2 regions of the Streptomyces sp. NPDC001480 genome follow, and region 2 is predicted to be linked to the other one. Evidence: riboswitches for the same ligand, from Rfam matches in the RefSeq annotation. Region 2 holds a riboswitch; the other holds the start of a gene.

Region 1 (4,291 bases), on a different contig from region 2:
CGCGAAGACGGTGAACATCTCCACGATGTCGGCGCTCGTGGTGGCCGGCACGGGCGCGAAGGTCGTCAAGCACGGCAACCGGGCGGCCTCCTCGGCGTCGGGCTCCTCCGACGTCCTGGAGAAGCTGGGCGTCAATCTGGACCTGACGCCGCAGCGGGTGGCGGAGGTCGCGGAGGAGGCGGGCATCACCTTCTGCTTCGCGGTGAAGTTCCACCCGGCGCTGCGCCATGTGGCCGCCGCGCGCGGCCAGCTGGGCATCCGTACGGTCTTCAACGCCCTCGGACCGCTGACCAACCCGGCGAAGGTGAAGGCCCAGGCGGTAGGCGTCGCGGACCCCCGGCTGGCGCCGATGATCGCGGGTGTCCTGGCCGAACGCGGCAACTCCTCCCTCGTCTTCCGCGGCGACGACGGCCTCGACGAGCTGACCACGACGTCCACGTCCCACGTCTGGGTGGTGCGCGACGGCAAGGTCGCCGAGGAGCGCTTCGACCCGCGTGACGTCGGCATCGAGCTGGTGCCGGTGGAGGCCCTGCGCGGCGGTGACCCGTCGTACAACGCCGAGGTCGCCCTGCGGCTCCTCGACGGCGAGACGGGCCCCGTACGGGACGCCGTCCTGCTGAACTCGGCGGCGGCCCTGGTGGCCCTGGACCCGACCCAGGAGCCCCTGGCCGAGCAGCTCCGCGCCGGGATGCGCAGGGCGGCCGAGTCGATCGACTCCGGCTCGGCCAGACGGACCCTGGACCGCTGGGTGGCCGCGAGCAACGCGTGACCCGGGTGGCCGCGGGAGTACAGTGAAGACGTGGTAGCTCTCCCGCGGCCGCTCCGCCTGACCCTGCGGTGTCCGGGAGGGGCCGCGAGGAGCGAGGCATGATCCACTCAGCCGATATCCGCGAGTGGCGCAACCGCGACGTGATCGATCCCAGAGGCCGCAAGATCGGGGCCCTCGAAGCGGTCTACGTGGACACCACCGACGACACGCCCGCGATGGTCACCGTCCGCACCGGGATGCCGACCCGGCACCGGCTCGTCTTCGTCCCGCTCGACGAGGCGACCCTCGGACCCGGTTACGTGCGGGTGGCCCATCCCCGTGGGCAGGTGAAGAAGTCGCCGTCGATCGGCATGGACGACGTCCTGCCGGCCGAACGGGAACACGAGATCTTCGAACACTACGACAGGCCCTACGAGGGCGGTGCCGCACGCGGGCGCCGTCTCGCGCGGGGTTGAGCGGCCCGGTCGGAGGATGTGGTCACCCATGGCGCTCTTCCTGTTCCTGATCCTTGCGGCGGTCATCCTGGGACTCATCGGCGTGGCGGCGAACGGGTTGTTCTACCTCCTGGTCATCGGCGCGGTCTTGTTCGTGGCCGACCTCGTGTTCTTCGGTGTGCGCTGGTCCCGGCGCTCGCACCGGCACCACTTCGTCCGGTGACCCCGGCGCCGGGCGGGCGTCCCGGGATCCGGACACGAGTTGCGGGCCGTTGATCGGCTCGCGTACGTTCTTTCGCAGGTCATGAGTGACAGTCATGAGGCCCCGGCCGACTGTCCGGCAACCCTCCGTCCGTGGCGGGGTGCCCCGGGTGAAGACCAGGCCGCAGGCAGCGAGGTCTGCGGCAAGCGCGGACCCCTCACACGCCAGGGGTCCTGGTCATCGAGGGAGCCTTCCGTGAGCAAGCGAATGCGATAGGGCGTCGAGCCCCGCCTCCGCACACCCCTTTCACCTTGTCGGCGCTGGAGCACCCGTTCGCTCGCGTCGGTGATTTCCGCCTGCTTTCACGGGAGTACACCCATGTCCGTCTCCACCCTTGCCTCCGACCAGTCCGTCTGCGCCCCGCTGCCCGTCCTGGGCCGGGACGTCACCGTGCCGCTCGTCACCGGCGGCGAGGTCACCTACGCCGCGCTCGACTACGCGGCCAGCGCCCCCGCGCTCCAGCGGGTCTGGGACGACGTGGCCGCGTACGCCCCGTACTACGGCAGCGTCCACCGGGGGGCCGGCTACCTCTCCCAGCTGTCCACCGACCTCTTCGAGAACGCCCGGAAGACCGTCGCCGAGTTCCTCGACTGCCGGGAGAACGACCAGGTGGTCTTCACCCGGTCCACCACGGACTCCCTCAACCTGCTCGCCCGCGCGCTCCCCGCCGACTGCCAGGTCTTCGTCTTCGAGACCGAGCACCACGCCTCGCTGCTGCCCTGGCAGGACGCGCGGGTCACCTACCTCAACGCCCCGCGCACCCCGCGGCAGGCCGTGGAGACGCTGGAGCGGGCCCTCGCCGACCGTGACCCATACGGGCCGGCCCTGGTGTGCGTCACCGGCGCCTCGAACGTCACCGGCGAGCTGTGGCCGGTCCGCGAGCTGGCCGCCGCCGCCCACGCGCACGGCGCCCGGATCGTCCTGGACGCCGCCCAGCTGGCCCCGCACCACCCGGTGTCCGTCCGGGACCTCGACGTCGACTGGGTCGCCTTCTCCGGCCACAAGCTGTACGCCCCCTTCGGCTCCGGCGTCCTCGCCGGCCGCGCCGACTGGCTCCGGGCCGCCGAGCCGTACCTCGCGGGCGGCGGCGCCAGCCGCAAGGTCAGCCGGCGCACGGACGGGGGAGTGGACGTGGAGTGGCACGACAGCGCCGCCCGCCACGAGGCCGGCTCCCCGAACGTCATCGGCGCCTACTCCATCGCCTCGGCCTGCAAGGCGCTCACCGAGGCGGGCTTCGACACCCTGGTCGCCCGGGAGGAGTACCTGATCGGGAAGGTCCGCGCGGGCCTCGCCGAGGTCCCCGAGGTCCGGGTCCTCTCACTCTTCGGCGACGACGCCCCGCGCGTCGGCGTCATCTCCTTCGTCGTCGAGGGCTGGAACAGCTCGCACTTCGCCGCCGCCCTCTCCGCCGAGTACGGCATCGGCGTCCGCGACGGCCTGTTCTGCGCCCACCCGCTCCTGCGCACCCTGCTCGGCAGCGACCCGCAGACCCAGGGCGAGTGCGGCGCCCCCGAGGCCGCGCCCGGCGAGAAGTCCCTCAACGCCATCCGCGTCAGCTTCGGCGCGGGCACGCCGGACGAGCACGTGGACCGGTTCGTCGACGCGGTCCGCGAGCTCGTACGCACCGGCGCGAAGTGGAACTACCGCACCGAGAACGGCCGCTGCGTCCCCGCCGTCTGACCACCGCGGGCCGGCTCCGCACCCGCGGACGAGCACGCCGGCCGGCCCCAGAAACGCCGCCCCGCTCGTCGCGGGCGGCGTGGTCCGCACGGGTTGCTGCCCGCACGGCGCCCGGTGGTGGGCAGTCCCCGCCGGCGGCCGGAGCGGCTTCAGTGCCCGGGACGGCAGGCGGCTGTGGAAGAAGAGGGCCCGGTTCGCGGTCCGGCCGTCGACGGCACCAAGGCGTGGTCGTACGACCCGGCCCCGGGCGGCCTCCTCCGGGCGGCGGTGTCCGGCGGCACCGCCATGTGCGCGGCGACGACGGCGTGCGGGCGTTCGGCCTGGACGGCCCCGCTCACCGGCGCCGACGGGGCACCGTCCCTTTCCCGCGACCTGGCCCGCCGGACAGGCCCTAGTTGTCCAGCCCGATCGCGAAGGCCGCCTCGAGGTCGTGCTGGGAGTAGGTGCGGAACGCCACGTGGGTGTCGGTGCCCTCGACGCCGGGGATCTTGCTGATCTTGCCGGGGATGACGTCCGCCAGGTTCTCGTGCTGCCGTACCCGGACCATGGCGATCAGGTCGTACGTGCCGGTGACGGAGAAGACCTCGCTGACGCTGTCCAGCGCGGCGATCTGCTCCGCGATCTCGGGGATCCGGTCCACGCTGGTCTTGATGAGCACGATCGCGGTGATCACGGCTGGTTCTCTCCCTCGGGGGCCGGAGCTGGGGCGGGCTCAACTTTAGGGCAGGCCCTGGTGGCCCGCCCGAACAGCACCCACGCGAAGACGAAGCCCAGCCCGAAGCCCACCAGGTGGGCCAGGTACGCCACGCCCGGGCCCTGGGCGGCCCGGCGCGCCGCCAGCCATTGCAGGGCCGCCCAGAAGGGCAGGACGACCCAGGCGGGGAAGCGCAGCGGGAGAAAGAACAGAAAGGGGAGGAGACTGGTGACGCGGGCACCGGGGAACAGGTAGAGGAACGCGCCGAGCACCGCCGAGATCGCCCCCGAGGCCCCGACCAGGGACTGTTCGGAGGTGGCGTTGGCGGCGGCGTAGCCGAGCAGCGCCAGGTAGCCGCAGCCGAGGTAGAAGAGGGTGAACCGCACGCGGCCCATCCGTTCCTCGGTCATCGCCCCGAAGACGTAGAGGAAGAGCATGTTGCCCAGCAGATG
Region 2 (4,291 bases):
AGAAGTGGCCGATGCGCAGGTCGGGGCGGAGGTGGCGGAGCATCCGGGGGGCCAGGGCCAGGTGGTAGTCCTGGATGACAACGGACGCGCCCTCGGCCGCCTCCTCCGCCAGGGCCTGGGCGAACGCCCGGTTGTAGGCCTCGTACGACGCCCACTGCCGCCGGAACTCCGCGTCGAAGACCGGCTCCAGCGGGGTCTGGTACAGCATGTGGTGGACGAACCACAGCACCGAGTTCGCGATGCCGTTGTAGGCGTCGGCGTGCACGTCGGCCGGAATGTCCAGCATCCGTACGCCCGGCTCGCCCACCCCGCGCCGCACCGCCTCGCGGTCCCCGTCGGACAGCGCGGCGCACACCCACAGGGCGTTCGCGTCCGAACCGATCGCCGACAGCCCGGAGACCAGCCCGCCGCCACCCCGTTTGGCGTGCAGCGAGCCGTCCCCGACGTCGGGGCGTACCTCGTACGAAACCGGGCCGCGGTTGGACGCGACCAGCACCTCAGCACCGTGCGTGGAAGCCGTGGAAGCCGTGGAAGCCATGAGTCTCAACCTAGCCCGGGCCGGAAACGCTCAAACGTACGGTTACCTTCCCGCACCTTCCCGGCGGATCGCCACCGCCCGGGTCAGGCCACCCGGCGAGCCGCGTACTCCGCGATCTCCGCCATCGGCGGCCGCTCCTCCGTGTCAACGGAGAACGTGCGCGGCTCGAAGCCGTCCTCGCCCCGCTCGAACTGGGTGAGGGAGGGCCGGATCAGATGCCCGCGGGCCAGCCGGAGCTGGGCGGTGCGGTAGATGGCGGCGGCCATCCGGCCCAGTGCCTGCCCGTCCTGGTGGCGGTGCTTGCGTACTCCCACGTCCACCTGGGCGAGGGCGTCCAGGCCCACCAGATGCAGTGCGTCGACCAGCATGCCCAGCTCCACCCCGTACCCGACCGGGAAGGGCAGCTGTTCGAGGAGCGAGCGGCGGGCCGCGTACTCCCCGCCGAGCGGCTGCACGAAGCCGGCCAGCTGCGGCCAGTGCATGTTCAGCAGCGGGCGCGCCATCAGCTCGGTGACCCGGCCGCCCTGGCCCGTAGCGCCGCCGAGCGGGCGGTCGTACATGCCCTTGACCAGGTCCACGTCCGGGTCGGTCAGCAGTGGGCCGACGATCCCCGACACGAAGTCGGAGGAGAACTGCCGCAGGTCGGCGTCGATGAAGCAGACGATGTCCCCGCTCGTGACCAGCAGCGAGCGCCACAGGACCTCGCCCTTGCCGGGCACGGCCGGGATCCGCGGCAGGACGGTGTCGCGGTGGACGACCCGGGCGCCGGCGGCGGCGGCCACCTCGGAGGTGCGGTCGGTGGATCCCGAGTCGACGACGACGATCTCGTCGACCAGCGGGGCCTGCCGCATCAGGTCGTGGCGGATGATCGCGACGATGTCGCCGACCGTCTCCTCCTCGTTGAGCGCGGGCAGCACGACGCTGACCGACTGGCCTGTTCGCTGCTTTGCGGCCAGGATCTGGTGGAGCGGGCGATCGGTGACGGACCAGGAGCGGTTGCTCAGCCAGCGCTCGACTTCTTCCAGCACGGTGGGCGGCTCCTCACTGTTTGTCTCGCGGTACGGACGACTATCTCAACTGTCCCGGCCTTCGGTTACAGTCTTGGACAACGCGGATGACCATCGCATGTCCGAGGTCGCCGTCGTTCACAACCGCACAACAACCGCATACCGCTCATCCAGAGGGGCAGAGGGACACGGCCCGATGAAGCCCCGGCAACCCTCCAGCCGGTCTCGTAGATCAGTGTTGATCGTTCCGCGAGGCTCCCGGCTAGGGAAGGTGCCAAATCCGTCTCACGGCGAGATGCGTCGTGAGGAAGATGAGGAGAAAGGGCCTCGCCTCACATGGCTGTGCAGACTGTTGCAAGCACCACTGACTCCACCGTAGACCTTGGCCCCGCCGCGGCGCTGAGCTGTCGTGAGTGCGGCCACCGGGTGCCGCTCGGACCGGTCTTCGCCTGCGAGGAGTGTTTCGGCCCGCTGGAGATCGCCTACGACTTCTCGTCCTACGACACCGAGGAGCTCCGCCGGCGGATCGAGGCGGGCCCCGCGAACATCTGGCGTTACGCGCCTCTCCTGCCCGTCCCCGCGGACGTGGCCAACAAGCCGAACATCAACCCCGGCTGGACCGCCCTCGTCAAGGCGGACAACCTGGCCCGCGAGCTCGGTATCGAAGCGTCGCACTTGTACGTGAAGGACGACTCCGGGAACCCGACGCACTCCTTCAAGGACCGCGTGGTCGCCCAGGCGCTGGAGGCGGCGCGCGCCTTCGGTTTCACCACCCTCTCCTGCTCCTCCACCGGCAACCTGGCCGGCGCGGTGGGCGCCGCGGCGGCCCGCGCCGGCTTCCGTTCCTGCGTGTTCATCCCGCACGACCTGGAACAGGGCAAGGTCGTCATGGCCGCGGTCTACGGCGGCGAGCTCGTCGGCATCGAGGGCAACTACGACGATGTGAACCGTTTCTGCTCCGAGCTGATCGGTGACCCGGCGGGCGAGGGCTGGGGCTTTGTCAACGTCAACCTGCGGCCGTACTACGCGGAGGGGTCCAAGACCCTGGCGTACGAGATCTGCGAGCAGCTCGGCTGGCGGCTGCCGGACCAGATCGTGGTGCCGATCGCCTCCGGCTCCCAGCTCACCAAGATCGACAAGGGTCTCCAGGAGCTGATCAAGCTCGGTCTCGTCGAGGACAGGCCGTACAAGATCTTCGGCGCCCAGGCCGAGGGCTGCTCGCCGGTGTCCACCGCGTACAAGGCGGGGCACGACGTGGTACGCCCGCAGAAGCCGAACACCATCGCCAAGTCCCTCGCCATCGGCAACCCGGCGGACGGGCCGTACGTCCTCGACATCGCGCGCCGCACGGGCGGCGCGGTGGAGGACGTGACGGACGAGCAGGTGGTCGACGCCATCAAGCTGCTGGCCCGCACGGAGGGTATTTTCGCGGAGACCGCGGGCGGCGTGACGGTGGGCGTCACGCAGAAGCTGATCAAGAACGGCGTCCTCGACCCGACCAAGACGACCGTCGTCCTCAACACGGGCGACGGCCTCAAGACGCTGGACGCGGTGGCAGGCACCGGCCTGACCGCCACGATCCGCCCCAACCTCGATTCGTTCCGAGAGGCAGGCCTCGCATGAGCGTGACCGTCCGTATCCCGACCATCCTGCGTACCTACACGGGCGGCCAAGCCGAGGTCCAGGCCGAGGGCGCGACCCTCGCCGACGTCATCTCCGACCTGGAGAAGAACCACACCGGTATCGCCGCCCGCGTCCTGGACGACCAGGGCAAGCTGCGCCGTTTCGTCAATGTGTACGTCAACGACGACGACGTGCGTTTTGAGCAGGGTCTGGAAACGGCGACCCCGGACGGCGCGGGCGTCTCCATCATTCCGGCCGTCGCCGGCGGCTGACCGAATGACAGAACATTACCTTCGGTAACACAGGTTACCGAGAGTTCATCGAATTGCCCCCTCCGTGAGAGAAGCGGAGGGGGCAATTCTGTGTGATTGAGCGCGGTACAGTTGGGGAACGCGCTCCTGAACCCCGGGTCGAGAACCCCGGATTCGCACCGCACACCCGACAAGAAGTAGCCAAAGTGTGCGTATCTTTTGCGCCTTATGAGCCTTTTGTGGGGCCCGAATTGCCCTGAATTCGGCCGAATTTTTGGCAGATTCCCGACCGTGCCCGTCCAGATTTCTCGTCCGATTGACCTGTTGCAGACGGCAGTTGGACAGATACATTCAGCCGCGGTCGACGCGTTCCGGCGCACGCCCCCAATCCTTGGGGGGTGAGGTCTGACCCGGATCCGCGAGGTGTGGATCTGTGCAAGGGCCAGTAATAGGGGAGTTAGGCATGGCTCAGGGCACCGTCAAGTGGTTCAACGCGGAGAAGGGGTACGGCTTCATCGCGGTCGACGGTGGTGCGGATGTTTTCGTCCACTACAGCGCGATCCAGATGGACGGTTACCGCACCCTGGAAGAGGGTCAGCGGGTCGATTTCGAGATCTCGCAGGGCCAGAAGGGGCCGCAGGCGGACATGGTTCGGCTCGCGACCAGCTGAAGCACGCGCCGACTGACAGCGACGTTCTTCTGTACATCTTCGAAGGGCCCGTACCTCCCGGGGTACGGGCCCTTCGGCCTGCCCGGTGGCCCTCCTGCCTGCCGGGTGGCCCTCCGGCCCGCCCGGACGCCGTGCGTGCCCGCTGTTCACCTGGGTATCCGCTCGAGCCGCTTGCACTCGGCATGGGCGAGTGCTAATCATT

The links. Region 2 has a riboswitch for S-adenosylmethionine ahead of thrC (threonine synthase). Riboswitches for the same ligand answer to the same signal wherever they lie in the genome.
Region 1: linked by a shared signal. The riboswitch ahead of ACFY01_RS09425 (aminotransferase class V-fold PLP-dependent enzyme) and the one ahead of thrC (threonine synthase) in region 2 are both predicted to bind S-adenosylmethionine.

What each region holds. Positions count from the first base shown of each region.
Region 1 is NZ_JBIAVX010000003.1:464,728-469,018, reverse strand. It holds gene trpD (anthranilate phosphoribosyltransferase) at 1-769, shown strand, start outside; gene ACFY01_RS09435 (PRC-barrel domain-containing protein) at 868-1,224, shown strand; gene ACFY01_RS09430 (hypothetical protein) at 1,253-1,426, shown strand; SAM riboswitch class IV at 1,504-1,620, shown strand; gene ACFY01_RS09425 (aminotransferase class V-fold PLP-dependent enzyme) at 1,784-3,145, shown strand; gene ACFY01_RS09420 (Lrp/AsnC ligand binding domain-containing protein) at 3,537-3,818, opposite strand; gene ACFY01_RS09415 (rhomboid family intramembrane serine protease) at 3,815-4,291, opposite strand, start outside.
Region 2 is NZ_JBIAVX010000015.1:201,531-205,821, reverse strand. It holds gene ACFY01_RS33460 (trehalose-6-phosphate synthase) at 1-538, opposite strand, end outside; gene ACFY01_RS33455 (glucosyl-3-phosphoglycerate synthase) at 622-1,566, opposite strand; SAM riboswitch class I at 1,709-1,863, shown strand; gene thrC (threonine synthase) at 1,882-3,168, shown strand; gene ACFY01_RS33445 (ubiquitin-like small modifier protein 1) at 3,165-3,440, shown strand; gene ACFY01_RS33440 (cold-shock protein) at 3,883-4,089, shown strand.